Regions from separate parts of the Arthrobacter sp. zg-Y40 genome, predicted to be linked through region 3. Evidence: riboswitches for the same ligand, from Rfam matches in the RefSeq annotation. Region 3 holds a riboswitch; each other region holds the start of a gene.
What was found. Region 3 has a riboswitch for S-adenosylmethionine ahead of LJ754_RS02875 (hypothetical protein). Riboswitches for the same ligand answer to the same signal wherever they lie in the genome.
Positions count from the first base shown of each region.

Region 1: another riboswitch for S-adenosylmethionine. It lies ahead of LJ754_RS16060 (bifunctional o-acetylhomoserine/o-acetylserine sulfhydrylase); the one in region 3 lies ahead of LJ754_RS02875 (hypothetical protein).
Region 2: another riboswitch for S-adenosylmethionine. It lies ahead of LJ754_RS06260 (cobalamin-independent methionine synthase II family protein); the one in region 3 lies ahead of LJ754_RS02875 (hypothetical protein).

Region 1 is NZ_JAJFZS010000015.1:161,127-170,827, reverse strand. Features, by position in the region: gene LJ754_RS16095 (formimidoylglutamate deiminase) at 1-1,266, shown strand, start outside; gene LJ754_RS16090 (amidohydrolase family protein) at 1,263-2,516, shown strand; gene LJ754_RS16085 (CPBP family intramembrane glutamic endopeptidase) at 2,560-3,348, shown strand; gene LJ754_RS16080 (glycoside hydrolase family 2 protein) at 3,375-5,204, shown strand; gene LJ754_RS16075 (alpha/beta fold hydrolase) at 5,280-6,110, opposite strand; gene LJ754_RS16070 (endonuclease domain-containing protein) at 6,241-7,215, opposite strand; gene LJ754_RS16065 (VOC family protein) at 7,366-8,016, opposite strand; SAM riboswitch class IV at 8,178-8,294, shown strand; gene LJ754_RS16060 (bifunctional o-acetylhomoserine/o-acetylserine sulfhydrylase) at 8,384-9,700, shown strand.
Region 2 is NZ_JAJFZS010000004.1:270,795-280,495, forward strand. Features, by position in the region: gene LJ754_RS06235 (SDR family NAD(P)-dependent oxidoreductase) at 1-390, shown strand, start outside; gene LJ754_RS06240 (aldehyde dehydrogenase family protein) at 387-1,814, shown strand; gene pgm (phosphoglucomutase (alpha-D-glucose-1,6-bisphosphate-dependent)) at 1,877-3,508, opposite strand; gene LJ754_RS06250 (hypothetical protein) at 3,628-3,978, shown strand; gene LJ754_RS06255 (hypothetical protein) at 3,986-4,195, opposite strand; gene LJ754_RS06260 (cobalamin-independent methionine synthase II family protein) at 4,273-5,478, opposite strand; SAM riboswitch class IV at 5,498-5,623, opposite strand; gene LJ754_RS06265 (peptide MFS transporter) at 5,746-7,149, opposite strand; gene LJ754_RS06270 (MsnO8 family LLM class oxidoreductase) at 7,445-8,425, shown strand; gene LJ754_RS06275 (amidase) at 8,453-9,701, opposite strand, start outside.
Region 3 is NZ_JAJFZS010000001.1:604,205-613,905, forward strand. Features, by position in the region: gene LJ754_RS02850 (ATP-dependent DNA ligase) at 1-21, opposite strand, end outside; gene LJ754_RS02855 (RBBP9/YdeN family alpha/beta hydrolase) at 32-583, opposite strand; gene LJ754_RS02860 (LLM class flavin-dependent oxidoreductase) at 678-1,697, shown strand; gene LJ754_RS02865 (RNA polymerase sigma factor) at 2,020-2,547, shown strand; gene LJ754_RS02870 (CU044_5270 family protein) at 2,544-3,659, shown strand; SAM riboswitch class IV at 4,006-4,138, shown strand; gene LJ754_RS02875 (hypothetical protein) at 4,154-4,588, shown strand; gene LJ754_RS02880 (VOC family protein) at 4,654-5,088, shown strand; gene LJ754_RS02885 (CPBP family intramembrane glutamic endopeptidase) at 5,199-5,957, opposite strand; gene LJ754_RS02890 (NAD(P)H-hydrate dehydratase) at 6,004-6,891, opposite strand; gene LJ754_RS02895 (histidine phosphatase family protein) at 6,866-7,606, opposite strand; gene LJ754_RS02900 (MFS transporter) at 7,647-8,879, opposite strand; gene narI (respiratory nitrate reductase subunit gamma) at 8,906-9,658, opposite strand.

The DNA of each region.
Region 1 (9,701 bases), on a different contig from region 3:
CGCGCAGGTGACTGCCGGCTGGCCGGCGTGACGTTTCCGGCGGCGTCGAATGCCCACTCCCATGCCTTCCACCGGATCCTGCGCGGCCGCACGCACGACGCCGGCACGGGCAGCTTCTGGACCTGGCGCGAGCAGATGTACGAGGCCGCCGCCACACTGACCCCGGACCTGTACGGGCAGCTTGCCACGGCGGTGTTCACGGAAATGGTGGTCACCGGCTGGACCTCGGTGGCCGAGTTCCATTATGTCCACCACCAGCCGGACGGCAGCCCCTACGGGCAGGCGCATGCCATGGAGCGGGCCCTGGCACGGGCAGCCGTCGCCGCAGGCATCCGGCTGACCCTTCTGGATACCTGTTATCTGGCCGGCGGGTTCGGCGCGCCGCTCACCCGGGGCCAGCTGCGGTTCGGTGACCGCGACGGCGCCGCCTGGCTGCAGCGGCTGGCCTCCCTCCGGGAAGCGTTCGCGGAAGAATTCGATCCGGCACAGGTCAGCGTTGCCGCTGCGCTGCACTCCGTGCGCGGTGTTCCGGAGGAGGAACTGGAACTGATCTCCCGGAACCTTCCCGCGGACCTGCCGCTGCACATCCACCTCTCCGAACAGCCAGCCGAGAACGAAGCCTGTGTAGCAGCCACCGGACTCACCCCGGCACTGCTGCTGGCCAAGCACGGACTGGTGACCCGGCGGCTATCGGCGGTTCATGCCACCCATCTGGGTGCCGAAGACATCACGGTCCTCGGCAATGCCGGCGCAACTGTGGTTCTGTGTCCCACTACGGAGGCGGACCTGGCTGACGGGATCGGCCCCGCGGCACAGCTGCGCGCTGCGGGTGCCCGGATAGCGCTGGGCACCGACCAGCACGCCGTCGTTGATCCCTGGCTGGAGATGCGGGCGCTGGAACACGGGGAACGCCTCCGCTCCGGGAAACGCGGCCGCTTTGCCCCGGCGGATTTGCACACTGCCGTTTCCCGTGCCGGAGCGGAAGCGCAGGGACGGCCGGCGCCCGGGCTGGCCGTCGGACAAACCTGTGATCTGATGTCAGTGGATCTCCGAACCATCCGTACCGCCGGTTCGGAGGCGGGCCAGCTGGCACTTACCGCTACGTCCGCGGATGTGCACACCGTCGTCGTCGGCGGCCGCATCCTGGCCCGGAACGGGCTGCACAGCCGCCTGGGCGACCCGGCCGTTCTGCTGTCAGCCGCCGTCGCCGCCGTGGACTCGTCCCGGCACCGCACGCCACCCGCCGCAACCACGAAAGACTCATGAGCGCATCCACCCAGCCCCCGGCAGCAATACTGGTCACCAACATCGGCGAGCTCTCCACCCAGGACCAGTCCCGAGGAGCGGACGGTTCCGTGCTGCGGGATGCTGCCGTGGTGTTTGAGGGAGAACGGATCAGCTGGATCGGTGCGGCCTCGGCGGCGCCGGCCGCTGATGTGGTGATCGACGCCGGCGGGCGGGCGGGGCTGCCGGGATGGGTGGACTCCCACACGCACCTGGTTTTTGCAGGGGACCGCGGCGCGGAGTTTGAGGCGCGCATGGCGGGAGAGTCCTACGCGGCCGGCGGCATCGCCGTCACCACCGGCGCCACCCGGGACGCCTCGGATTACGAGCTGACCCGGCTGCTGCTGGCACGCGTTGCCGAGGCCGCAGCCGGCGGCACTACATATCTGGAAACCAAGACCGGCTACGGGCTGGGTGTGGAGGAAGAGCGGCGGCACGCCCGGATTGCGTCCACGGTCGCGAACCAGGTGACCTACCTGGGCGCGCATCTGGTTCCGGCCGGTGCTGATGCAGAGGAATATACGGACCTGGTCTGCACCGACATGCTCGAAGCCGTGCTGCCGTATGTGCAGTGGGCCGACGTCTTTTGCGAGGTGGGCGCCTTTACCGAGGATCAGTCCCGCCGGGTGCTGCAGGCCTGCCGCGACGCCGGCCTGGGGCTGCGGGTGCACGGCAACCAGCTGGGCCACGGTGCCGGGGTGCGCCTGGCCGTGGAGTTCGGGGCGGCAAGCGTGGATCACGTGAACTACCTGACGAACGAGGACATCGATGCCCTCGCCGGGACGTGGGCGCAAGGGAACGGCGTTGGGCTTGGTGCTGCCGGCGTCCCCGGGACGGTGGCCACCTGCCTGCCCGCGTGCGACCTGTCCACCCGTGCACCACTGGCTCCGGCACGGCAGCTGCTGGATGCCGGCGTGCAGGTGGCGCTCGCCTCCAACTGCAATCCGGGCACTTCCTACACCAGCTCGATGAACTTTTGTGTGGCTACGGCCGTGCTGCAGATGGGCCTCACCGTTCAGGAGGCGCTCCGGGCCGCCACCTTCGGCGGAGCCCTGGCCCTTCGCATGCACACCGGGAAAGACCGGGACGGGCAGCGGGCGGTGGGATCGCTCGCCGTCGGGCACCGTGCGGATTTGCAGCTGCTGAACGCGCCCTCCGCGGCTCACCTGGCCTACCGGCCGGGCATGCCGCTCACAGGTGCGGTGTGGCGGGCCGGGCAGCAGGTGCGCTGAGCCACGGGGCGGTGCATGCACTCCGTCCGGCAGAATGGACACCATGCGTGCTGCTTCCCCTTCCGCCCCGGCCGGTGCACTGGATCCCCGGGCCCGGCGGATGCTGGTCTTCGAAATCCTGATTGTGCTCGGACTGTCCCTGGGCAGGTCCGGGGTTTACGCCGTCGTCGAGCTGATCGAAAAGGCGACTGAAGCGCCCCTGGGCGGTCAGACCACCACCTTGAACCCGGTGCTGGACGAGCAGCCCTGGTTCGACCTGGTGTACCAGCTGCTGGGGATCTTCTTCTCCCTGGTTCCGGTGGCGCTGGTGCTCTTCCTGCTGACCGAACCGGGCAAGTCGGCCTTCCGCCGGATCGGGTTCACCTTCGAGAAGCCGCTGCGCGATTTCCTGCTGGGGGTGGGGCTGGCGGCAGTGATCTGCGTCGGAACCCTGGGCGTGTATGCGGCCGGCCGGGCGCTGGGGATCACCACCGCGCTGGTTCCCGCTGCGCTGGACACTTACTGGTGGACGCTGCCGGTGCTCATCCTCTCCGCCGTGCGGCACGCGGTGCTCGAAGAGGTGATTGTGGTGGGCTACCTGTTCACCCGGCTGCGGCAGCTGGGCTGGGGTGCCCCGGCGATCATCCTCACCAGCGCCCTGATCCGCGGCAGCTACCACCTGTACCAGGGCATCGGCCCCGGGATAGGCAATTTCCTGATGGGCCTGCTGTTCGGTGCGGTCTACGCCAAAACCCGGCGCGTGATGCCGCTGGTCATCGCCCACGCCCTGGTGGACATCACGGGCTTTGTCGGGTTTGCGCTGTTCGGCCCGGCCATCGGCATCGGCAACTGAGCATGGCATCCGGAAATGGAGACACTGTGACACTGCTGACCGCCTGGGGATCGGCCCTGGACCCGGACGCGGTGCTCCAGGAATACCCGCGCCCGCAGCTGGTCCGGGACAGCTACCTCAACCTCAACGGGTACTGGCAGTACGCCGTGACCCCCGCCGCTGAGCAGGAGCCGCCGGACACCTGGGCGGGGCAGATCCTGGTGCCGTTCTCGCCGGAGGCCCCGCTGTCCGGCGTCGGCCGCCAACTGCAGCCGGACCAGGCGCTGTGGTACCGCCGGACGGTCCGGCTGCCCGAGGGGTTCGCCGGCGAGCGGGTGCTGCTGCACTTCGGCGCCGTGGACCAGAGCTGCACGGTGACGGTTAACGGGATCCCGGTGGGCGGCCATGTGGGCGGCTACCTGCCGTTCACGCTGGACGTCACCGACGCCCTGGTCCTGGACGGGCAGTCCGGGGATTCCGGGCAGGAAATTGTGGTCCGGGTCCGGGATATCAGCGACACCGGTTACCACAGCCGGGGCAAGCAAAAGCTGGACCGCGGCGGGATCTGGTACACCGCCCAGTCCGGCATCTGGCAGACCGTGTGGCTGGAATCGGTGCCGCGGATCAGCATCGGGCGGCTGGCACTGGTCCCCGGCCTCGAGTCTGTGGACATCACGGTGCTGCTCGACGGCGGTGCCGGGCCGGGTGCCGGGGAAGGCGGTTCGGCGGACGGAGGCCCGGACCTGACCGCCGTTGTTACCCTCTCCGCCGGCGGACACACCGTGGCCGAGGCCGCCGTCGTACCCGGTGTGCCCTCGCGTATCCGCGTGCCGGACCCGCACCTGTGGACCCCCGAAGACCCGTTCCTGTACGACGTCGAGGTGCGGCTGCTCGACGGCGGCCGCGAAGTGGACCGGGTGCAAAGCTACACCGGGCTGCGGACCGTCGGCATGGGACCCGACGCGAAGGGGCGGCAGCGGCTGCTGCTCAACGGCCGTCCGTACTTCCATGCCGGGCTGCTGGACCAGGGCTACTGGCCGGACGGGCTCTACACGGCGCCGTCGGACGCGGCGCTCGCCTCAGACATCCGCCGCGCCAAGGACCTGGGCTTCACCATGCTGCGCAAGCACATCAAGATTGAGCCGCTGCGCTGGTATTACCACTGCGACCGGCTGGGGATCCTGGTCTGGCAGGACCTGGTCAACGGCGGCAGCACCTACCGGAACTCGGTGATCAGGCCGCCGGCGGCCGGGGCGCCGCACCGCAGCGACGACGCGTACCTGGTCTTCGGACGGGACGACGAGCAGGGGCGCCAAGAGTTTCTGGCCGAACTGCGCGGCACCGTGGAACTGCTGCAGAACGCGGTATCCCTGGCCGTCTGGGTGCCGTTCAACGAGGGCTGGGGCCAGTTTGACGCCAATGCCGCCGCTCACCTGCTGCGCCGGCTGGACCCCACCCGCACCATCGACCACGCCAGCGGCTGGCATGACCAGGGCGGGGGAGACCTGAAGAGCGTGCACGTCTACGTGGTGCCGTTCCGGCTGCGGAAGGGCTGGCTGCGGGGCGGCCGCGCCGTCGTACTGTCCGAATACGGCGGCTACAGCCTGCGCATCCCGGGCCACACGTTCAACGCCAAGGAGCACGGTTACCGCAGCTTCCGGAGCCGCGCGGCTCTGAAACGGGCGTACCGGCTGCTGATGCTGCGGCAGATCGAACCCGCGGTGGCCCGCGGCCTGGCGGCCACGGTCTACACCCAGCTGACCGACGTCGAGGACGAGGACAACGGCCTGCTCACCTATGACCGGGCCGTGCTGAAGATCGATGCCGGCACGGTGCGGGAGCTCAACGCCCGGCTGATCCGCGCCGCCGGTTCCTAGTTAGAGAAATCGACCGGTTTGGGAAATCCCTGCCACGGCGCAGCGGAGGGATTTCCCAAACCGGCAGGAGAATCCCTAACCGGCAGCGGGAATCCGCAGCCAGCCCTCCATGATTCGGACGAAGGCTTCGGGCTGCTCGATCCAGGGGTAGTGTCCGCAGTCGGGCAGGAACGCGAGCTCGGCGCCGAGGGCATTGGCATACGCGCGGACGGGGCCGACGCTGGAGAGGATGTCCTCTTGGCCGCCCACCACCAAGGTGGGCGGCTGCGGCGAGGCAAGGATCCGGGCGGCGGCGTCGCCGGGGATCTGGTTGAACCAGGCCGATGCTGCGGCGAGGGTCATCGCCCCGACGCCGGAGTGCTGCCGCTCAGGTGCTGCCCAGCGGGCATATCCGGCGGGGGCCTCCACCTTCAGGGCATGCTGGAACTCATCCTCCGTGCCGGGCTGCACCCCGGACATCGAGGTGAGGGCTGCGTCGACCAGCGGCTCGGACCGGCGGGCGGCAAGATCAGGGCCGTCGTGCACCGCGCCGGTTAGCCAGGCTGCGGCCGGCGTGACCAGGGCCATTGAGCGGACGCGTCCGGGGAACTGCGCAGCGGCCGCCAGGGCCAGGCGCGTCCCTGCAGAGTGGGCGAGGATATCGAAGCCGGGCAGGCCCAGCGCATCGGCAACCGCGATGGCGTCCGCCGCGTCATTCCACCAACCGCGGGACAGTCCACCGGTGGCGGGGGTTCCCCGCGGATGGAGAACGGCAAGCGGACGCACGGCGGCCAGTCCCGTCAGGTCACCCAGGTAGGCCGGGTCGCGGCACGGTCCGCCCGGAAGCACCAGAACAGGCGGCTGGTCACCGGCGCCTTCGAGTTGCACGCATATCTGCACACCATCCGGTGCCGTGATTCTTTCCATTCGGACCAACTTACCGGTGCGGTATCTCCCTCCTGCGCCGGAAACGCTCCGGTTTGGGAAAATTCAACCGGTTGACGTTTCTGCTGCCGTATACAGCTGGCAGCAGGTATGTGCAGCGCGGGCAGAATCGCTAACCGGCAGCAGATTTGCCGCCCCGTTTCCGTGGCAGACCTGCACGAACCAGGCATTGGACCAACCCCTCCGGATCCTGAGGGGATCCTGTGACGTCGTTCCAGGACCAGCGAATGAACCGCACGCCTGTCGCCCGGATTGCGTCTTCACGCTGTTTCTCGCGTGTCAGCGTCTCCCAGGAAGGCGGCATGCTCTTTCCACTCGGAAACGCCATAGTGCCTCGCCCGTATTTCACAGCACCGTCAAATTCGCCCACGAGCTTTTGCTCCGGCCAATAGAAATCGGTACGGCCAAGGAAGCGCCCACCGGCGGAACGGAACTCGTGCTGCAACTCGGGAGCCGGAAAACCGTGCTTGTGAAGAATTGCACGAGAGAAAGACTCGCCGGGGGATTCAGACCGCGCATCGGCGAAATCTATGACCCTCACCGCTCGAGAGTGCTTCGCCCGGTCCGGAAGCTGTGACGCAACGGCGTGCAGGTAGTCCTTGCTGAGCGACGGAAACTCTCGGGTCGGGTCGGGCCGCAGCACATGGTCCATGGCCGGGACGGCCTGCTCAAAAGGAAGATAGGCAGCCATATCGATGACCGTCTGGGCGCGGGACGTGAGCTGCACACCGTCCCGGCACGCCAGTGGTTCCAAGAGCTTCCGTCTGGTCCATCGCAGGTCGCCGCGGCGCCGGCCGTGGGAGCTGTCGGATGCAAGCAACAGCACTTCCGGTGGGGAACCGATGACGGGAATCCCCCACATTGCTGCCGCTGATTCCTGGAGCAGCACCCTTGACCCTGATCCGCTCTCCAGTGCCGCAACAATCCGCAAGCGGTCCCGTTCCCAGCGGGGCATGTGGGCCCAGGCAGCAGCACCGACGTAGACGCCCCGCCGTATCCGCACCAATTCGCCTGCGGCGCAGCGCAGCGCCAGTGGTTTAGCCAGGGTGTTCGCGGTGTCGGCCGCAAAGAGAAGTTCCTGATCCATGGAAACAGGCATACGGCGTGCACGGTTTTCCGGCGAGCGTGCCGTTGCGCACTGTGGAAAGTTTGGCAGGTTAGAGGAATCGACCGGTTTGGGTTGCTGCTGCCGCTTCCAACCGGCAGCAGAAATCCAACCCGGCAGGAAAACCCGACCCTAGATCTCGACGGGACCCTTGCTGGTGTCGAAGGTTACCGACATAACGCCCGGTGTGCCGGCCGGAGCAATCCAGGTGACGCCGACGCCGTCCAGCGGCTCCTCGACACGGGTGCCCAGCCAGTCGCTGACCCGGGCGGCGGAACCGGCAATGGTCAGCGAGCTCAGCTTCACGGAGCCGGGCATGCCGGGAATGGCGTTGGACGGGTGCAGTGCCTCGGTCCCGTCATCCCAGCGCAGCAGGTAGGGCACCTGCGGATCGGCAATCAGGCCGTTGATGCCGATCTGCTGCCAGGTCAGCTCCTGGCCGTCCGGAAACTTCCGGTTGCCCGGCACGGAGGAACGGCCCAGCCGCTCTTCGAAGGGCGAGAGGTCATCCACCGCAACACACCAGCCCATCCAGCCGCCGCCGGATTCGGAGCGCTGGCGCACGGCCTGGCCGAAGGGGGCCTTGTCCGATGCCGGGTGGTTGAGCACCTCCACAACCTCGACGTACTGGTTGTTGGCCAGGGGGAGGATCATATTGCGGGTACCGAATCGGGGGTGGACGCCACCCTTAACGAAGTCGGCGCCGAGGGCAGCAGCAATCCTCTCGGTGGTGGCCAAAAGACCGTCAGATTCACAGGCGTAAGAAACATGATCCAAGCGCATGCGGCTCATTGTGGCACGTTGTGACCACCGTCTCGACTTAGGACCTCCTTACCGCCAATTTCAGTGCCGGCGGAAGCGAAACTGCGGATCGGGGCGCCACCGGGTTTCACGCAAAGTCATGAAGGTTGCGCTGGGCCCGGCTATCGGTTTTCATAGGTGCAGGTCATGAGTGCCAGCAGATAGCCCCGGCTTGCTGGCCGGCAACCCTCCAACCGCGGTGGGGTGCCCCGGGTGAAGACCTGGCTGTACGCCAAGAGGGCGTCCGGCAAGCGCGGGCCCCGCAGCCCTACCGGAATTCCGGTGTGCACGTTCGTGTACCCAAAACCGGAACGACGGCGTTGTGCGGCCCCTGGTATGAGGGAGCATCATGAGTGCAGATTGGTCTTTTGAAACCCGCCAGATCCACGTAGGCCAGGAGCCCGACGCCGTCACCGGCGCGCGTGCCTTGCCGATCTATCAGACGTCGTCCTTTGTGTTTCCCAGCGCTGAGGCCGCCGCGAACCGGTTCGCGCTGGCCGAACTGGAACCCATCTATACCCGGATCGGCAACCCGACCCAGGAAGCGGTGGAAAACCGGATCGCTTCCCTGGAGGGCGGCGTCGGCGCGCTGCTGCTGGCCTCGGGGCAGGCAGCGGAAACCTTTGCGCTGCTCAACGTAGCCCATGCCGGTGACCACATCGTGGCCAGTCCCAGCCTGTACGGCGGCACCTACAACCTGCTTCGGCACACGTTGAAGAAGTTCGGGATCGACACCACGTTTGTGCAGGACCCGGATGACCTTCAGCAGTGGCGGGCAGCGGTGCAGCCCAACACCAAGGCGTTCTTCGGCGAGGTGGTCTCCAACCCGCGGCAGGACGTGCTGGACCTGGAGGGCATCAGCGCCGTCGCGCACGACGCCGGCGTTCCCCTGATTGTGGACAACACCCTCTCCACGCCGTACCTGATCCGGCCGATTGAGTGGGGTGCGGACATTGTGGTGCATTCGGCCACCAAGTATCTGGGCGGGCACGGGACTTCCATTGCCGGAGTGATCGTGGATTCGGGCAACTTCGACTTCGCCGCCGACCCGGAGAAGTTCCCCGGCTTCAACACCCCCGATGAGAGCTACAACGGCCTGGTCTATGCCCGGGACCTGGGCGTGAACGGTGCGCTGGGCGCCAACCTGGCCTATATCCTCAAGGCCCGGGTGCAGCTGCTGCGCGACCTCGGTTCGGCGGTGTCCCCGTTCAACGCGTTCCTCGTTGCGCAGGGACTGGAAACCCTGAGCCTGCGGGTGGAGCGGCACGTAGCCAACGCCGTCGCCGTTGCCAACTGGCTCGAGGGGCACGACGACGTCGTCTCGGTGGCGTACGCGGGTCTGGAATCCAGTCCCTGGTTTGAGCGCGGACGCAAGTACGGTCCGCGCGGCACCGGCGCGATTGTGTCCTTCGAGATCGACGGCGGGGTGGACGCCGGGAAGCGGTTTGTCGACGGACTGGAACTGCATTCCCACGTGGCCAACGTGGGGGACGTGCGCTCGCTGGTCATTCACCCGGCGTCGACCACACACAGCCAGCTCGGTGCAGAGGCGCAGCTGGCGGCAGGGGTCAGCCCGGGGCTGGTGCGGCTGTCCGTGGGCATTGAACACATCGATGACATCCTGGCGGACCTCGATGCCGGCTTCCGGGCCGCCAAGGGAGCCTGAG
Region 2 (9,701 bases), on a different contig from region 3:
GTGTACACGGCGTCGAAATGGGCCGTGATCGGCTGGAGCGACTCCATGCGCCTGGAGCTGAATGAATCCGGCAACGGCCACGTGGCCGTCACCACCCTGATCCCCAGCTACATCAAGACCGGGATGTTCGAAGGTGCCCGCGGGCCGCTGCTGACCCCGCTGATGGAACCGCAGCACGTGGTGGACCGGGCCTGGGGGGCGATGCTGGCCGGCAAGGCACGGATCCAGCTGCCGTGGACCGTGGCCCTGGGCAGTGCCCTGCGCAATGTGCTGCCGCAGCCGGCCTGGGACGTGGTGGCCGGCCGTGTTTTCAAGGTTTACCAGTCCATGGACCACTTCACCGGACGGAAACCGGCGGCGGATGGCGCAAAGGAAGAGGCCAAGGCATGAGCGAAATGGTTTCCGCCTTCCCGGACCCGGAATCCTCCCTTTCCGCCGAATCCCCGGCAGTGGTGCCGGCCGTCCTGGCGCGGGTCCGGAAGGCCTACGCATCCGGGCGCACCCGTCCGCCGGCGTGGCGGCGCGCCCAGCTCACGGGCCTCATCCGCCTGTTCCGGGAACGCGAACAGGAGCTGGCGGACGCACTGGCAGCGGACCTGGGCAAGAACCCGCTGGAAAGCTACGTCACGGAACTGTCTCTGGTCCGGGCCGAGGCCGAGCACGCGCTGAAGCACCTGGACAAGTGGACCCGCAGCCGCCGGGTTCCGGTGCCGCTGGGGCTGCTGCCTGCGTCGGCGAAAACAGAGCCGCAGCCGCTGGGTGTGGTGCTGATCATCGGGCCGTGGAACTATCCGGTGCAGCTGGTGCTGGCCCCGCTGGTGGGCGCCCTGGCGGCCGGTAACGCGGCCGTGCTCAAGCCCAGCGAACTGGCCCCGGCCACCTCTGCGGTACTCGCCGACCTGGTACCGCGTTACCTGGATTCCGACGCCGTCGCGGTGGTCGAGGGCGGGCAGGACATCAGCACCGCACTGCTCAAGGAACGCTTTGATTCCATCTTCTTCACCGGCGGGGAGCGTGTGGGACGGATTGTGCTGCAGGCAGCAGCCGAGCACCTGACTCCGGTCACCCTGGAGCTGGGCGGCAAATCCCCAGCCGTGGTGCTGGACGGCAACTGGGCCGGCGTCGCCCGGCGTCTGGTGTTCGGCAAGCTGCTCAACGCCGGACAGACCTGCGTGGCGCCGGACTACGTGCTGGTCACCGAGGAAGCCGCGCCCGCACTGCGCAAACACCTCGTCAAGGCCGTGGCGGAACTGTTCGGGAAGGACCCGGCCAAGAGCAGGGACTTCGGCCGGATCGTGAATGAACAGCACTGGGAGCGGCTGGTGGGGCTGCTGGACAGCGGGACAATCCTGGCCGGCGGCCGCAGCGACCGTGCCGGCCTGTATCTTGAACCGACCATCCTTACGGACGTGGATCCGCAGTCGCCGGTGATGCAGGAAGAGATTTTCGGACCCATCCTGCCCGTGCTGACTGTGAAGGACCTGGACGAGGCGATGGAGTTCATCAACGCCCGCCCGGTTCCGCTCTCCGCCTACCTGTACACCAATTCGGCAGCTGCGCGGCAGGCGTTCGAGGCCGGCGTGCGGGCAGGCAGCATCAACCACAACGCCAGCACCGTGCAGCTGGCCGTGCCGGGGCTGCCGTTCGGCGGCGCCGGGGCCAGCGGCACCGGCGCGTACCACGGGAAGTACTCCTTCGATACGTTCAGCCAGCTGCGCCCGGTCTTCAGCAAGGGGACCCTGCTGGATACGCTCCGGTTCGCGTACCCGCCGTACAACGGAGTGAAGAAACAGATCCTGCGCCGGCTGCTCTAGCGCCCGTTAACGGCAAAAGGGCGGACCTCCTGGTCCGCCCTTTGGCCGTTAACGCGGTATCGCTAGGAGATGACGCCGTCCACAATGGCCTTGGCTTCGGCCTGCACCTGGTGCAGGTGCTCCAAGCCCTTGAAGGACTCGGCATAAATTTTGTATACGTCCTCCGTGCCGGAGGGGCGTGCGGCGAACCAGGCGTTTTCCGTGGTCACTTTCAGTCCGCCAATGGGTGCGCCGTTGCCGGGGGCTTCAGTAAGGCGGGCAGTGATTTCCTCGCCGGCCAGGGTGGTGGCCGTGACGTCCGACGGCGAGAGCTTGGCCAGCGCCGCCTTCTGCTCGCGGGTAGCCGGGGCATCCACGCGGGCATACTCCGGGTCGCCGAACCTGTTGGTCAGTTCGCGGTACCGCTGGGACGGGGTCTTGCCGGTCACTGCGGTCATTTCCGAGGCGAGCAGGGCCAGCAGGAGACCGTCCTTGTCGGTGCTCCACGGGCTGGCATCCAGGCGCAGGAAGGAAGCGCCGGCGGATTCCTCGCCGCCGAAAGCGGTCTCGCCGGAGAGCAGGCCCGGGACAAACCACTTGAAGCCCACGGGAACCTCCATCAGCACCCGGCCCAGGTCCGCCGTCACGCGGTCGATCATGGAGGAGGACACCAGGGTCTTGCCCACCATGGCGTCTGCGCTCCAGCCTGAGCGGTTGCGGTAGAGGTAGTCAATGGCCGTGGCCAGGTAGTGGTTCGGGTTCATCAGCCCGCCGTCGGGGGTGACAATGCCGTGCCGGTCGGCGTCGGCGTCGTTGCCCGTGGCTATGTCGTATTCGTCGGCGCGGGCAATCAGGGAGGCCATGGCGTACGGGGAGGAGCAGTCCATGCGGATCTTCTCGTCCCAGTCCAGGGTCATGAATGCCCACTGCGGATCCACGTTGGGGTTCACTACGGTCAGGTTCAGCTGGTGCTGCTCCGCAATGGCGCCCCAGTAGTCCACAGAAGCACCGCCCAGCGGATCGGCGCCGATGTGCAGGCCGGCGCTGCGGATCGCATCCAGGTTCAGCACCGAGGGGAGGTCTTCGACGTAGTTCTGCAGGAAGTCGTACGTGCCCACGGAATCGGCCAGGCGTGCTTCGCCCAGCGGAATGCGCTTCACTCCGTTCAGGCCGGCTTCCAGCAGTTCGTTGGCGCGGTCGGCAATCCAGTTGGTGATGTCCGAACCGGCCGGCCCGCCCGTGGGCGGGTTGTACTTGAAGCCGCCGTCAGCGGGGGGATTGTGCGAGGGCGTCACCACAATGCCGTCGGACTGGTCCGTCCGTGAGGCGTTGTACTTCAGGATGGCGTGGCTGACGGCCGGGGTGGGGGTGAAGCCGTTCCGTGCATCAATGAGCACGTTCACGCCGTTGGCCGCCAGGACCTCCAATGCGGTGTTCTGCGCCGGTTCGGACAGGGCATGGGTATCTTTGCCCATGAACAGGGGTCCGGTGATGCCCGCAGAACGGCGGTACTCAACGATCGCCTGCGTGATGGCGGCAATATGCTGCTCGTTGAAGGCGCCGTTCAGCGATGATCCCCGGTGCCCGGAAGTACCGAACGCAACGCGCTGCGCCACGTTCGAAGGATCCGGTGCGACGTCGTAATAGGCGTCCAACAGCGCGGTGAGATCTACAAGGTCGGATGGTTCAGCGGGTTTTCCTGCACGATTAGACATACCCCTAAGCATGCCAAAGAAACGGCAGGTGCGGCAGACGCCTGCCTACGTGTAAAGCTGCCCGTCCGGCCGTATGCTCGATCGGACAGCCGCGAGGGCGCGGCGGAGAGGGGCACACCATGGCGGCCAGTGCGGTACCGGCGCAGCTTCAGCCCGGAATGCGCCGCGGCACCCGGGCAGCCATGGCGGTCCTGAACATCATCTACGTATGCGCCGCCCCGGTTTTCTGGTTTTTTTGGAGCCAGCGCCGGCAGTTCGAACTCCCGGCCTGGGCCGAGCAGGCCGCCGGATTCGCCGCCGGTGTCCTGCCGGTCCTGGTGTTCCTGGCGGCTTGGCTGAGCGCAGCGGTCCTGTTTAGCCGGGGCCTGCGCCAAGACGGCGGCCGCGCCTTTAACGCCCTGGGCGGCCTGGGCCTGCTGGCGGCGGCCAGCGGAATGCTGGCGCTGGCCGCCGCCGGGCTGGACAGCTAGGAAGCCCTCACTTGTCGTTGTGCTTGGCCTTGAAATTCTCGTTGTCGGAGTTCAGGCCCTGCGCAAGGTTGGAGTGGACCTCCGTGCGCGGGTCGGAGTGGTCCTGGCTGCCGCTGCCGTCGGGAACTTCCGCGGAGGTGGACATCAGGTTTTCCACCGCGTTCTCAATCGGATTCGCGGGCTCGTTCTTAGGGTCGTCGGCTTTCGGATCAGTCATCATCAGCTCCTTGAAGGTAATTCATCAGTAGCCTTACGAATCCCACTCTAGGGCACACCAAGCCTGCCCGCACCGGGTCACCATAGACGGCTGCTGGCCAGCCGCGCACCTTCGCCGAGGGCTTCGAGCTTGGCCGCCGCGATCTGCGGGTGCACGCGGCCGCCCAGCCCGCAGTCCGTAGACGCAATCACGTTTTCGCGGCCGACCAGCCGAGCGAAGCGCTCAATCCGGTCCGCCACCAACTCCGGATGCTCCACTACGTTCGTGGCATGGGAGACGACGCCGGGAATGATCACCTTGCCGCCCGGCAGCTTGGTGTCTTCCCAGACCCGCCATTCGTGCTCGTGCCGTACGTTGCCGGCTTCGAAGCTGTAACCGCCGGCGTTGATCTTCAGCAGGGTGTCCGCCAGGTGCCGAAACTCGATGTCCGTCGTGTGCGGTCCGTGCCAGGAGCCCCAGCACAGGTGGAAGCGGATCTGCTCCTCGGGAAGGCCGCGCAGTGCGTAATTCAGGGCCTCAACCCGGATTTCGGTGAAGCGCAGGTAGTCCTCGACGGACGGCTCGGGATTGATCTGGTCCCAGTTCTCCGCAATGGACGGATCGTCGATCTGCACAATCAGGCCGGCGTCGATAATCGCCTTGTATTCCTCCCGCATCGCGTCCGCGCAGGCGTAGATGAACTCCTCCTCGGTGGCGTAGTACTCGTTGGCGATGCGTGAACAGGAACCGGGGGAAAGCGAGGCGAGGAAACCTTCCTCCAGCCCCGCTGCCGCAAGCCCTGACTTGAGGTTTCGGATGTCGCCGGCAACGGCGTCGTACCCGGTGTATTCCACCTTGCCGGTGACCTTCGGGAAGACCTTCTGGGCGCCGGTGGTGATGCCCGACGACGGGTCGGTGTAGGCCTCGCGGAAGCGCCCGCGGTCGCGGCGGTCACCGAAGCTGGTGAGGACCGGTTTTCCCGGCTCGGAACGGACGGGCTCCATCTCCCAGATGCCGGTCTCCGCCACGGTCAGGCCGCTGAGCCGGGCAAAGGAATAGGACCACCAGGCCCCGTAGTCCACCTCCGCGGACATCGCGTGCCCGTACTCGCCGTCGTTGGGGATGTCGATGCCGGCCCGCTGCTGGCGCAGCACCAGGTCGGCGACGGCGTCGCTGAGCAGTTCGGCATAGCCCCCGGTGTCGGAGGGGTCCGCGTCCCGGGCTGCGTTGGCCGCGAGGAGTTCGGGGGTGCGGGGCAGGGAACCGGCATGGGTGGCCAGGATACGGTCGGTGCTTTTGCGCATGGAAATAATCCTTGGGATTCACGTGCTCTTGCCTGCACCGGATGCCTGGAAAAGGCGGTGCAGGCCGCTTCGTCATCCGAACCACCCGCGAAGCATGGGGTTGGTGCACGGCCAAGTCGGAGCTTGGCGGCCGTGTCTCCTGAAGCTGGTGCCCATCCTAACCACGACGCCGGGCGCAGGCCAAGCATGTGACGGCAGGCAAAAAGAACGGCGGCCCCGGGGTTGCCCGGTGCCGCCGTCCTGGTGGAACTGAAACTGTTGTGCCGGTTAGCGCACGCCGCTCATCAGCTTCTTGATGGCCGGGGTCGCCGCTGCCAGGGCGATGCCCAGGACAATGGCGGTTCCGCCGCTGAACAGGAAGTAGCTGACCTCGGTTTCGGGGTCGTAGAACTGTGCCAGCCAGCCGGCCAGCGTGGTGCCCAGTGAGACCGAAAGGAAGAACAGCGCCACCATCTGGGTCCGGAAAATTTCCGGCGCCAGCTTGGTTGCCACGGACAGGCCGATCGGGGAGATAAACAGCTCCGCGAAGGTGAACAGCAGCAGGATGCCGACGATCGCCAGCAGCGGGGTGCTGTTGGGGCCGCCGCCCGAGAACGGGATGAAGGCCAGGAAGGCCAGGCCCATTACGGCAAGTCCCAGGGAGAACTTCAGCGGCGAGGACGGCTGCCGGTCGCCCAGCTTGGTCCAGACCGCGGCGAAGACGGCCGCGAAGATGATGATGAAGATCGGGTTGATGGACTGCACCCAGGCCGCCGGCATGGTGAAGCCGAAGATGGACCGGTCCAGCGAGGTGTCCGCGTACAGCGCCACCACGGTGAACTGCTGCTGGAACAGGGCCCAGAAAGCGGCGCTGGCGATGAACAGCGGCATGAAGGAGTACACGCGGCGGCGTTCGACGGCGCCCACCTTCGGGCTGCGCAGGATGATCACGAAGTATGCGATCGAGGCAAGGATGGCCACGGTCGCCATGACCACTGCGAGGTTCTCCGCCTTGAGCAGGCCGAAGACCACGGCCAGGGCAACGATGACCACAACGCCGGCGGCAACGCCGCCCATGGTGGCGTACTTGCGGCGCGGCAGCGGGTTGGTCACCTGGTGGGCAGCCTCGGGCAGGTACTTGCGGGTCAGGCCGTACTGGACGAGGCCGATGGCCATGCCAATGGCAGCCAGGCCGAAGCCGTAGTGGAAGCCGAGCTTCACCTGGAGCAGGCCGGTGAGGAGGGGGCCGACCAGGGCGCCGAGGTTGATGCCCATGTAGAAGAGGGAGAAACCGGCGTCGCGCCGTTCATCCTTTTCGTCGTACAGGGTCCCCACCAGCGAAGTGGCGTTGGCTTTGACGCCGCCGGAACCCAGGGCAATCAGGATCAGGCCGGCGGCCAGTCCCACTGCGCCCGGGAGCACGGCCAGCGAAATGTGGCCGAGCACAACAATCGCGGCGGAGTAGAAGAGCACGCGTTCGGATCCGAGGACCCGGTCCGCAAGCCACGCACCAATGATGGTGGACAGGTACACACCACCGCCGTATGCGCCCACCAGTGAGGTGGCGACGGCTTTATCGATGCCAAGGCCGCCCTCGGTGACGCTGTAGTACATGTAGTACAGCAGGATGCCCTGCATGCCGTAGAACGAGAAGCGTTCCCACAACTCGACACTGAAAAGATTGGCCAACATCCGGGGATGGCCGAAGAAGGTTTTACGCGCTTCTTGGACGCCTGGGTTACTGGGGGTATGGCTCACGGATTAATGGTCCCACTCCCCGCGGGGGTAAGCGCCGGGAAAACCGGCGTATTCCGCCCCGAACCGGGCAGGTTTCCCTTAACCATGTGCTGAAGGTCACCCGTTTGCAGGTCGATTTCCGCGAGATTACGTGCAATAGGGCCCCCGTTACGCCCGGATTTTGCGCAAACCCGGGGCGCTGCCTACAAGCAGCCGGAATTCCGGGGGAGTGTGCAGGGTTGCCACCGGTATGCCCACCCGCGTCCCCCTCTCGATCCTTGACCGCGCCAACTCACGGCTGGGCTTTTCCGAGGCCCATGCCCTGCAGGCAGTCCTCGAGCGTGCCGAAGCCGCTGAAGCGCTGGGGTACCGGCGCTTCTGGGTGGCCGAACACCATGCCGTGGCCGGTGTTGCCGGTTCAGCACCGGCGGTGCTGATGGCCGCCCTTGCCGCCCGGACCAGCAGCATCCGCATCGGTTCCGGCGGCATCATGCTGCCCAACCATCCGCCGCTGCTGGTCGCCGAGCAGGCCGCCACCCTGTCCGCCCTCTACCCGGACCGCATTGACCTGGGGCTGGGCCGTTCGGTGGGTTTCACGCAGGCGGTGCGGCGGGCACTAAAGGCAGGAAAGGCTGAGGCCGAACGGTTCGAAGCGGACCTGGCGGAACTGCTGGCCTACCTCGACGGCACGGCACCGATCACGGCGCGGCCGCGGGACTCCGGCCAAACCCCGGTTTTTGTGCTGGCCACCGGAGCGGGTGCCGATATTGCTGCGCGTGCGGGCCTGGGCCTGGTCTTCGGCGGGCCGGGCCTGTTCCGAAACAACCCCGGGCAGGTGCTGGAACGGTACCGGACATCCTTCCGCCCCTCGGACCGGTTCCCGCGCCCCTACGTGCTGGCCGCGGTGAACGTGGCGGTTGCCGGCACGGAAAGGGCCGCCGTTGAACTGCTCCTCCCCGAGGCCGCGGCCCTGGCCGATTCACGTACCAAGGGTGTGTTCCCCGCCCTGGCCGGGAGCGGCAGCGCTGCGGAAGGCCCGGAACGCCGGCAGGAACTTATCCGGGAATCACTGGCCAATTCCATCCACGGCACCCCGGACCAGGTCCGCGAGAGGCTGGGCGGGCTCGTGGCCGCAACCGGTGCCGATGAACTCCTGGCCACCGGGGGAGCCTATGACCTCGCGGGCCAACGGGAGTCCGACCGGCTGCTCGCCGGCCTGTTCACGGATTAGCGGCCCCGCCTGGATGGGGAACCGGGGTCAGTAGCCAAGCTGCGCGGCGACGGCGAGCAGGTCGGCTTCGGCCCCCGGACGGCCGATGAGCTGGATACCCATCGGCAGTCCGGCCTCCGTGTTGTACACGGGGACGGAGATGGCGGGAAGTCCGCACACATTAACCATGGACGTGAACGGCGAGTAGAGGCATTGCCGTACATAGTCTTCCTCCCCGCCGCCGTCCGTGTACCAGCCGATGGGCCGCGGCGTCATGCCCAGGGACGGCGTGAGGATCATGTCATAGGCACCGAACTGCCGGATGGTGTCGGTTTCGAAGGTGCGCAGGATGTCAATGGCCGTGACCAGGTCCGCGGCGCTTCGGCCCAGTGCCCGCTGCCGCTTGGACGCTGCAATGCCGGTGAGTTCCGATTCGGCCCCCGGCTCCAGCACAGCCGTAGCCAGGAACGCCGTCCACACCGCCTCGAACGCATCCGGATACCGTTCGTCGTAGCGCAGGTCCGTGTCCACCAGGTCGTGGCCTGCCGCAGTTAGCGCGGCCGACCCGGCGTCGAGCGCCTGAAGCGCCTCGGGATCAAGGCGGATCTCCAGCCTGGACTCGAAGGGTGAGCGGGTGCTGACGCCTATCCGGAATGTGCCTTCGGCTCGCTGCGCAGCGGCCAGGAAGCCGTCCGTGGACGGCGGTGCGCTGGTGGCGCGGTGGTTCGGCCCGGCAACCATGGCGTCCAGCAGCAGTCCGGCGTCGGCCGCGGTTCGGGCCAGTGGACCGGCCACCACAAACTGGCCCAAATCCTGCTGGGCGGAGCCGGAGGGGACCCTGCCGCGGTTGGGCTTAAGCCCTACCAGCCCGGTGGCGGCGGCGGGGATGCGTACCGAACCGCCGCCGTCGGTGCCCGGTGCGAAGGGAATCAGCCCGGCAGCTACGGCCGCTGCGCTGCCACCGGAGGATCCGCCGGGGCTCAACCGCAGATCCCGCGGGTTCCGCGCCGGCGGGCCCACCAGGTTTTCGCTGTAGCTGCTCAGCCCGAATTCCGGCACCTGGGTTTTGCCGAGGCTGATGGCTCCGGCCCGGCGCAGTACGGCCGGGAGCGGGCCGTCGGTGTCCGCCGTCCACGGCTTCAACGCAGCGCTGCCCATGGTGGTACGGACGCCGGCCACATCGGTCAGGTCTTTGTGGGCCAGCGGCATGCCGTGCAGCATGCCCAGCTTTTCTCCCCGGGCGCGCCGCGCATCAGCGGCCCGCGCCTCGGCCACGGCAAGCTCAGGGGTGGGCGTG
Region 3 (9,701 bases):
AGGCATCACCGGAAGTTGCATGTGCCCATTCTTATCCGATTGCGGCCCGTTCCCCCAGCCCCGCGGTGAACGCGGTGAGCAGGTCGCGGCCCTGTTCCCAGTAGCCCACGCCGCTCTTTTCGTTGATGTGCGCCAGCTCGCCGGCATTGATGAACGGCAGTTTCCAGGCCGCTGCAATGACCTCTGCCGCCGGCAGCGCGCAGTACGGGTCGCTCTCACTGGCGATCAGCAGGCCCGGAACCGGCAGTTCCTGCAAGCGCGGGTTCCGGAACGTCCCGGCCGGCTGCGGGAACGAGGCTGCTACGGGATCCGGCGGGCTCACCAGGAAGACCCCGCGGGCGCCGTCCGGGTTGCGCAGCAGCCATTCCGCGGCGGCCAGGCAGCCCAGGCTGTGCGCCACGAGCACGGTGTTCCCGTGCTGTGCCCCGGCGGCTTTGTCCAGCGCGGACATCCAGTCCTCCAGCTCCGGCTCGTCCCACGACGACGGCGCGATGCGGGTGACGTCCGGCAGGTCGGCTTCCCACCGGCTCTGCCACTGCTCCGGCGGTGAGCCCTGATAGCCCGGGACCAAGGTGATGTGCACTGTTCCTGCTTCCTTCCGCTGCGTTTCCACGTGCCCGGCCCGGAAGTCCGGGGAGGACGGGAATACGGCCGAACCTTACGGCGCTGAGGCTGATATGAAACGAATAGGGTTCCTGTCCTTCGGACATTACCGGAATGCGCTCGGCTCACGGACGCCCAGCGCACGTGACGCATTGCTGCAGCAGGTGGAGCTGGCCGTCGCAGCCGAGGAAATCGGCGTCGACGGCGCGTACCTGCGGGTGCACCACTTCGCCCCGCAGTTCTCCGCCCCCTTCCCGCTGCTCGCAGCCATGGCCGCGCGGACCAGCAGGATTGAGCTGGGCACCGGCGTGATCGACATGCGCTATATGAATCCGCTTTCAATGGCCGAGGATGCCGCGGCCACGGACCTGATCAGCGGTGGCAGGCTGCAGCTGGGCATCAGCCGGGGATCCCCCGAGCCGGCCCTGCGCGGATATGAGTCCTTCGGTTACGTGCCGGGGCCGGAATCCACCGACGCCGACATGGCCCGGCAGCACACCGAAGTGTTCCGGGCCGCGATTGCCGGTGCCGGCGTCGCCCAGGCGGATCCGGCCATGACCGGCAGCACCGGAGCCATGCCCATCGATCCGCTGTCCCCCGGCCTGCCCGAGCGCATCTGGTGGGGATCCGGCACCCGGGCCACAGCCAAGTGGACGGGCGAGCAGGGCATGAACCTGATGAGCTCCACCCTGCTGACCGAGGACACCGGTGTCCCGTTCGACCAGCTGCAGGCCGAGCAGATTGCCGTGTACCGGCAGGCCTGGGCCGACGCCGGCCACCAGGGCACCCCGCGGGTCTCCGTCAGCCGCAGCATCATCCCATTGGTCACCGGGGAGGACCGGCATTATTTCGGGCTCCGTGCGCAGGCCGAGGGACGGGACCAGGTGGGCCATCTCGACGGCGGTTTGGCGCGGTTCGGCAAGAGCTACATCGGCGAACCGGATGTCATCGCTGCTGAACTGGCCGCCGACGCCGCCGTGCAGGAAGCCGATACCGTGCTGATTACCGTGCCGAACCAGCTGGGCGTGGACTACAACGCGCAGCTGCTGGAAAGCGTCGTGAAGCTGGTGGCGCCGGGGGCAGGCTGGCGGTAACTCTTTCGCTGGCTTTGACCGGCCTCGCTGGGAACGTGGGCACCTACGGGGCCTGGCTCCGGCACCTAGGACGGTGGCCGTGGCACCCACGGGGCCTGGCTCCGGCACCTAGGACGGTGGCCGTGGGCACCTACGAGGCCTGGCTCCGGCGGCAACGAAATTCCCCGCTCGCAGAGCTCGCGGGGAATATTAAAGCCGCCTCCGCCAGGCCCCTTCGTTGTGTCCGGTACCTACTGCGCTCGATACGGCTTCCCTTTGGTACGCGGCCGGGGCTTTCGGCGCGCGCAGTTACACTTTGGAGGCTGCCGGACATTAACAGGGCATGAGTGTAGAAACTTTCCGGAAGGAACAACGGGACGTGGACAGGGAGAAGCGTTTCCTGGCCGCCCATGCCGCCGGACATGACCGCATCTACCGCTACTTCCGGCGCCGAACCGAAAACGCCGCCATCGCCGAGGACCTGTGCGCCGAGGTCTTTCGGATCGCCTGGGAAAAGACCGGGCAGGAGGAAAGCCTTTCGGTCATGGTGCTGTTCGGGATCGCGAAAAACGTCCTCCGCAACCACGACCGGTCCGCCTCCCGGTCCGCGAGCCTCCTCGGAGCCCTCCAGCTTGAACGCGACCACGAGCGGAACGACGACGACTCCCGCATCCATGAGGCGCTCGCCCGGCTCGGGCCCGATGAGCGGGAGGTCCTCCTCCTGACGTACTGGGACGGTTTCAGTTCCAGCGAGGTCTCGGACCTGCTCAACACCAGCGCCACCGCCGTCAGGATGCGTTTGCACCGGGCACGCAAGGCGCTCGGCCGCCTGCTGGACACGGAATCACTTTCAGAAGGAGCGAAACGATGAGCCATACCAATATGCCCGGCGGCATTGACCGCGCACTTGCATCCGCTGACCCCGCACGTTCCGTTCACGAAACGGAGCTGGCCGGCAGCCGAGCCAGGTCGCTGGCCGTGATGGACGCTCCGCAGGCGGCGCAAAGCACCTCGCCCTCCCGCCTGCACGCCGTTCCTCCGCTGAACGCCCGCCGCGCCGGAGGCCCGAGGACCACGGCGCCCCGCGCCCGACGCCGTCTCTTGCTTGCATCCGCCGCTGCGGCTCTGCTGGTGGGAGGCATAGTGGTGGCCGACGTCGTCCGGCCCGGCAGTCCCGGTGCCACCGCTGAGGCAGCAGAAGTCCTGAACGCCGCGGCTGACGCCACTATCCGCACCTCTGATCCCTTGGTGGGGCCCGGCCAGTACCTGAAGATCGACACAACCGAGCTGACCTGGGGCGGCAAGCAGATGGCCGACGGCAGCGACCTTTCCTGGCAGGAAACCGTCAGCGATCAGCTCTACATACCGGCAGACAGGAACGGTGAATGGGTCTGGGACCGCGGAGAGCGGATTCCCCTCGAGTCCTCGTCCGACGCCGCCAAGAAGGCGGCCGCCGAGATCGCCCAGCTGCCGCCGAAGGGTGGGGTGCCGAACCCGACGGTCGGAATCCAGCGCGGCCCGGGCGGAGCTTTCTACGGGCAGGCGCCGATGGTCATCATCGGCACCTCCCTCGACGAAGCCGGAAGCCTGCCCCGGGATCCCCGGGAACTGCTGGACCTCATTTACGAGCGCACCGAGGGAGCCGGCAAAACGCCGGAAACCGAGGCCTTTGTAACCATCGCTGACGGTTTGCGCACCGGGGCCGTCCCCGCCGACCTGCGCGCAACCATGTATCGGGCCGCTGCACTGATCCCCGGCGTGGTCATAAGCGACAAGCAGGCAACCGTTGACGGCAGGACGGGCGTCGCCATTGGGATCCCCTACCCAGAAGGAACATCACGGACCGACATCATCATCGATCCTGACTCGGGACTGGTCATCGGCGAACAGGACGTACTGCTGCAGGACTTCCCCAACGCTCCGGCCGGCACCGTTTCGGCATGGACTTCGGTGAGAACCTCCGTGGTGGACTCGGCCCCGTAGGTTCTAACCGCAGCCTTCGGGGGGTGCTGGGATCCCGGGGCTCGGAGCGTCGTTGCGGCACAGGGCACCGGGCACCGGACGGGCCGGGTTAGGCGCGGTGCGGCACCAGGGCACCGGACGGGCCGGGTTAGGCGGCTTTAATAACTTTCGCGAGCTCTGCGAGCGGAAGTTTTCGTTGCCGCCGTTCCGGCCCGCCCGGCGCCCGACCCGCGCGGCGCCCGCCCCGGGACCCGGCCCGCCCGGCGCCCGACCCGCGCGGCGCCCGCCCCGGGACCCAGCCCGCCCGGGACCCGGAAACCCGCACCCCTGTCGAAATGTCGGCGCCCTCCGCTACAGTAGTTTTCAGCTTCACGAGATGTGGCCTTCGCCCGGTTCGCCGGGCATAAAAGCTCCGACTGGCCCCACACCAACCCCACTGTTCGGCGGGTGGTTCGGATGACGAAGCGGCCTGCTTCATCCGCTGCAGGCAAGGACAACCTGAAAAGGAACCCACTGTGAGCATTTCCAGTGTCAGCAACTCCGGCTTCAACAACCCCGACTTCAACAGTTCCTCCCCGAGCAACTGCACCGGTTTCGCTCCGGGCCACAACATCCATTGGATCCACGGCCGCCGACTTCAGGGCTGGGAGCACTGGGCCGACGTCGCCGTCACCGCGGATCCGCAGCTGGACCTCATCTACCTGGTTATCGACGGGCAGCAGCAGTTGATGTGGTTCCACAATGTCGGTGCGGTCGCAACCGCGTTGGAAGCCGCCGTCGACACGCCCCAGTGGTGCCAGCGGTATTCCACGCTGATGGTGCCCGGCGGGTTTGGCTCCGAAGCCCGGAGCTCTTTTTTCTACTTGGCCCGGCCGGAGCGGGTGCTGCCATGCAACGGCTCTCCGGTCCGGGCACCCGAAAGTGAGCGGCTCGAGAAGCCCGGCTCCTAGCTTGCGGACGGTAGCTGGCCGCAATTCAGTGCCGACGGTGGCGCTGCGCTCCTAGGCTCTGGGCCATGACGAACATACAGATCTGCGTAGACTGCACCGATGCCCACGCTCAGGCCGATTGGTGGGCGGAAACCTTGGGCTGGACGTTGGAGCCCACGGACCAGGGCTTCATCTCGTCCTTGCTGGACCAGGGCTTCGCAAAACCCGAGGACGTGATTGAGCACAACGGTGTCCGGGTCTGGCGTGACGGCGCAGCTATCTGCCCTGCCGATCAGGTGGGACAGGAGGACCGGCTGCGCATCCTGTTCCAGCCCGTCCCCGAGCCCAAGACCGTCAAGGATCGAATCCACCTGGATGTGCGGCTGGAGGGCAGGGACAAGGACGAAGCCCGGGCCGCATTGGAAGGTCGAGGTGCATCCTTCCTGTACGAGGCCAGTCAGGGCCCGCACTCCTGGTACACGATGGCCGATCCCGAGGGCAACGAGTTCTGCATCAGCTGACGCGCACCTGCTCTTCCAGCTTCTGTACAGCTGATGCGGCTTGGAAGGGCCAATACCCGCATCAGCTGTACAGAGGGCGTCCGCGGAACCTCCAAAACAGCCGTGAGACCCTACTGCTGCAGCAGCTCCGGCGGCACGGCATAGATGATCACCACGCTAAGCAGGTTCTTCGCGGCATGCACCCCGTAGGACAGCATGAAGTTGTTCCCGGCCCACACGTACATGCCCACCAGCACGGCGCCGGTGGCCAGATAGGGCATCAGCACCGGCAGGGACAGCGACTCCTTGCCCACAATGTGGATGGAGGCGAACAACAGGACCGACAGGATGCAGCAAGCCCAGATGTTCCAGTAGCGGCTGAGCTTGCCGATCAGCAGGTGGCGGAAAATGTACTCCTCCACGAAGGGCGCCAGCACCACCACCAGGGGCACCACAAGCCAGGGCGACATCTGCGTAACCAGGCCCTGCACGGCCTCCTGGTTCACGGCGGTCTCCGCCTCACCGGTGATGATCAGGCCCACCATGGAAGCGATGATGGTGAGGATCACGCCGATCGGAATCAGCGCCGCTGAAAGGACCGGCCGGGTAGCGAGGATCCTTGCTTCCCGTGCCGCATAGGCACGGGCTGCGATGAGGGCCAGGACGCCGCCCACCGCGTAGAAGGCCAGGTTGAGCACATACGCGGCCACCAGCGGATCCGGGATCAGCGTGGACAGCCCCGGAATGTCAATCGGCACAAAGCTGAGCAACAGCAGGAACAGGACGTAGTAGCCCGCCGCCACGGCATCACTGCGGGTGAAGCGGTACGGCAGCCAGGGGATTTGCGCCGGCGGGCGGCCGGACGGGGCCCGGTATTCGTTAGCTGTCATCAGTTAAGGATAGGAGCCCGAAGCGGCCCCGGGCAGCCTGCTCCCCCTAGTTCAGCTCCGCGATCACCGGGGGCATGGCCTCCAGCAGCTCGCGCGCCAGGAAACTGAGCGGGCCGCGCGAGGCCGAGAGCCGGTCCCCCGACACGGCGTGCAGGTAGGTGCCCCAGCATGCAGCCTGCTCCGGCGTGGCACCGCGGGCCAGGAAACCGCCCACCGCACCAGCCAGGACATCACCCGAACCGGACGTACCCAGGCCTGGATTCCCGGCGGGCACTTCCCAGCTGGAGCCATCCGGTGCCGTGATGAGGTTCTGTGCGGTGACCACGGCCGAATACTTGCGGGCCACCTCGGCCGAGGCTTCGGCCAGGTCAAGGGACTCCTCGTCCGCGCCTTCATCCCCCAGCAGGTGCAGGATCTCGGTGCGGTTAGGGGTCAGGACCAGCCGTCCGGCGAGTGCCTCCGCGAGCTTCGGCTGGCCGGGCAGCACACCCAGCGCGTAGGCATCCAGCACCACCTGGGTCTTCTCCCCCAACAGCGGCACCACGGATTGCAGCAGGGCCGCAGTCTGTTCGGCGTCGGCCATTCCCGGGCCAATCACCACCGCAGCTGCGGATTCCAGGTCCGCAGCGAGAAGCCCGCCTGCGGCACCGCCGTCTATGCCGCCGTCGGCTTCCGCGAGTCCCACCACGCCGGATTCGGGAATGGCAACGGCCACGGCCACGGCCACGGAGTCCGCCACGCCCATGGTGAGCCGGCCGGCGCCCACGCGCAGGCCCGCAAGGCCGGTCAGCATCACGGCTCCGGGGGTGCGGCGTTCGCCGCCGACTACCACTACGGTGCCGCGCTCCTCCTTCCCGGCAGTGTCGGTGGAGAGCTGCCAGTCGCGCAGCAGTGCGGGGGTAACGAGTTTAGCGGGGGTGGACGTCATGCTCATCTCCAGAGTGTTCGGTGACGGGTGCTCCGCTGTCCTGCAGGTGGAGCACGCTGTTGAAGGTGTGCACTTTCCACGGTCCGGTTCCGGACGGCCGCACCAGGCGGGTGACCGAGCCGTTGCGGACGCTGTTGGCCGCGGCGAGATCCAGCAGTTCCTGTTCGCTCAGCCGTTCGCAGATGTAGCGGATCAGCATAATTACTGCGTCATGGCAGACCACTGCCACCCGGTTGCCGTCTTCCTCGTCATCGAGGTCGCGGAAGACGGAGCGCAACCGCAGGGCGACGTCGGCCCAGGACTCCCCGCCCGGCGGCCGGTACACGAATTTCCCCAGCCAGGCCCGGCGCTCGGCTTCCTCCGGGTAGCGGGCGGCGACGCCGGCGCTGGTCAGCAGGTCCAACACGCCCAGTTCACGGTCGCGGAGGCGTTCATCGAGGCGCATCGGCCCGGCGCGTCCAGGCAGTCCGGCCAGTTCTGCGGTCTGCTGTGCGCGCAGGTACGGCGAGCACCACACCGAATCCGGCAAGTCCCCGGCAGGCAGCTCGGCGAACCAGCGGCCCAGCGCCGCGGCCTGCTCCTCGCCGTCGGGACTGAGCGGGACATCCGGGTCCCGCCAGGCAATGTCAATACGTTCGGCACCAACACGTCCGGCGCGGGTGGCGGCTACGTTGCCCGCGCTCTCGCCGTGGCGGATCAGGATCAGTTCGGTTGCACCCATGCACCCGACTGTACGCCCGCCGCCGGCCGGACACCGGTTTTCAGGTACGCGTCCGTTCATCCACCCGCCCGCCGTTGCGCACCGTAAAGGTCAGCAGGAACGCGACGGCGGCAAAAGCGGCCAGCAGCAGCAGCCCCACAAAGTAACTGCGGCTTTCCGGATCATAGGTGGCCCCCATAACCAGTGGCGGGAAGTATCCGCCAAGCCCGCCGGCGGCGGCAATGATGCCGCCAATGGTGCCGACGTCCTGCGCCGGGGCAGCACGCCCTACCCACGCAAACACGCCGCCGGTGCCCAGCCCCAGGAAAAGCGCCATCAGGATGAACGCGGTACCGTACACCCGTTCCTCCTCCGGCCGCAGCGCCACGATCACGGCCAGCACCACCGTTCCGGCGAGGGAGGCCAGGGTGACCAGCTTCGGCCCCACCTTGTCCGCAATAGTCCCGCCAATGGGCCGGGCAATGACGGCGGCCACCGCAAACCCGGCGGTCCGGGTCCCGGCCGCGGTTGCGTCATAGTCGTACACGTTGCCCAGATACGTGGGCAGGTAGTTCGAGAACGCCACGAAAGCCCCGAACACCACCCCGTACAGGAAGCACAGCTGCCAGGTGACCCGCAGCGTGAAGGCGTGGGTGATCTTGGGCAGCACCGGTTCCGTGGGGGCGGACCAGGCCGGGGACTCGCGCAGGACCAGCCAGCTGATCACGGCCATGACGGCCACCACGACGGCGATGGTGATGTGCGCGCCCATGTAGCCCACGGCGTCGACCAGCCTTGGGGTGAAGAAGGCGGACACCGCGGTGCCCACCATCCCGGCGCCGAAAACACCGGTGGCGAAACCCTTTCGGCTGCGGTCATACCAAGCCGAGCAGAACGGGATACCGATGGCGAACACCGTTCCGGCAATGCCCAGGAAGAAGGCGATGACCACCAGGAACGGAAAGTTGCCCAGCCCTCCGACGATGCCGGTCAGCAGCACCAGCGGCGCGGTGACACCCAGGATGACGGTGAACATGATCCGCCCGCCGTACCGGTCCGTCAGGGCACCCACCGGGATGCGGGCCACCGAACCGACGAGGATGGGCATGGCCACCAGGATGGAGGTCTGGCCTGCGCCCAGGTCCATGTCGGCGGCGTAACGGCTGGAGAGCGGCCCGATGATGGTCCAGGCCCAGAAGCCGACTGTGGAGGCAATGGTCGCGACTATCAGGTTCCGCAGCTGGCCGGATTTCAGGTCCGCCCCTGCGGCCGGCGAGGTAGATGCTGTAGACATGGGTGCCTGCCTTCAGGAGGGAGAACTCAGTTCCGCGGAACGCCGCGGCGGTCGCGGTCAGGGGTGCCCACCGGCGCCCAGCCGCGGGGCGGAGGCGCAGCACCGGGAAGAGGCCGCTTCCCCCGGGAGCGGTAGACAATGTAGGGCCGGAACAGGTACTGCAGCGGTGCGGTGAACGCGTGCACCAGCCGGGTGAACGGCCAGAGGGAAAACAGCACCAGGCCGAACAGGGTGTGGATCTTGAAGGACACCGAGGCCGCGGTCATGCCCAGGATGTCCGGCTGAAGGATGAAGATCGACCGGAACCAGGGCGACACAGTGTCCCGGTAATTCACGATGTTCGTGTCGAAGACGGAGAAGACGGTGGTGGCCAGCCCGGTGAGGATTGCGGCGAGCAGGAAGATGTACATCAGCTTGTCGTTGCGGGTGGTGGCCATAAACACCGGACCGGTGGTGCGGCGCCGGTAGATCAGCAGCACGATTCCCACCAGGGTGGCTACACCGGCCAGGGTCCCGACGCTGAGGGCGAAGAAATGGTAGGTGTCCTCGTTCAACCCGATGGCGTCCATCCAGGTCTTGGGAATCACCAGTCCCACAAAGTGACCCACAATCACCGCGAGGATGCCGAAGTGGAACAGCGGCGAGGCAATGCGCAGCAGCCGGGATTCATACAGCTGGGAGGACCGGGTGGTCCAGCCGAACTTGTCATACCGGTAGCGCCAGATGGAGCCCAGGATCAGGACGGCGAGCACCAGATAGGGCAGCACTCCCCAGAGCATCACGTCGTCCAGGCCCACCTGCACATTCCCCGGCGGCGGCACG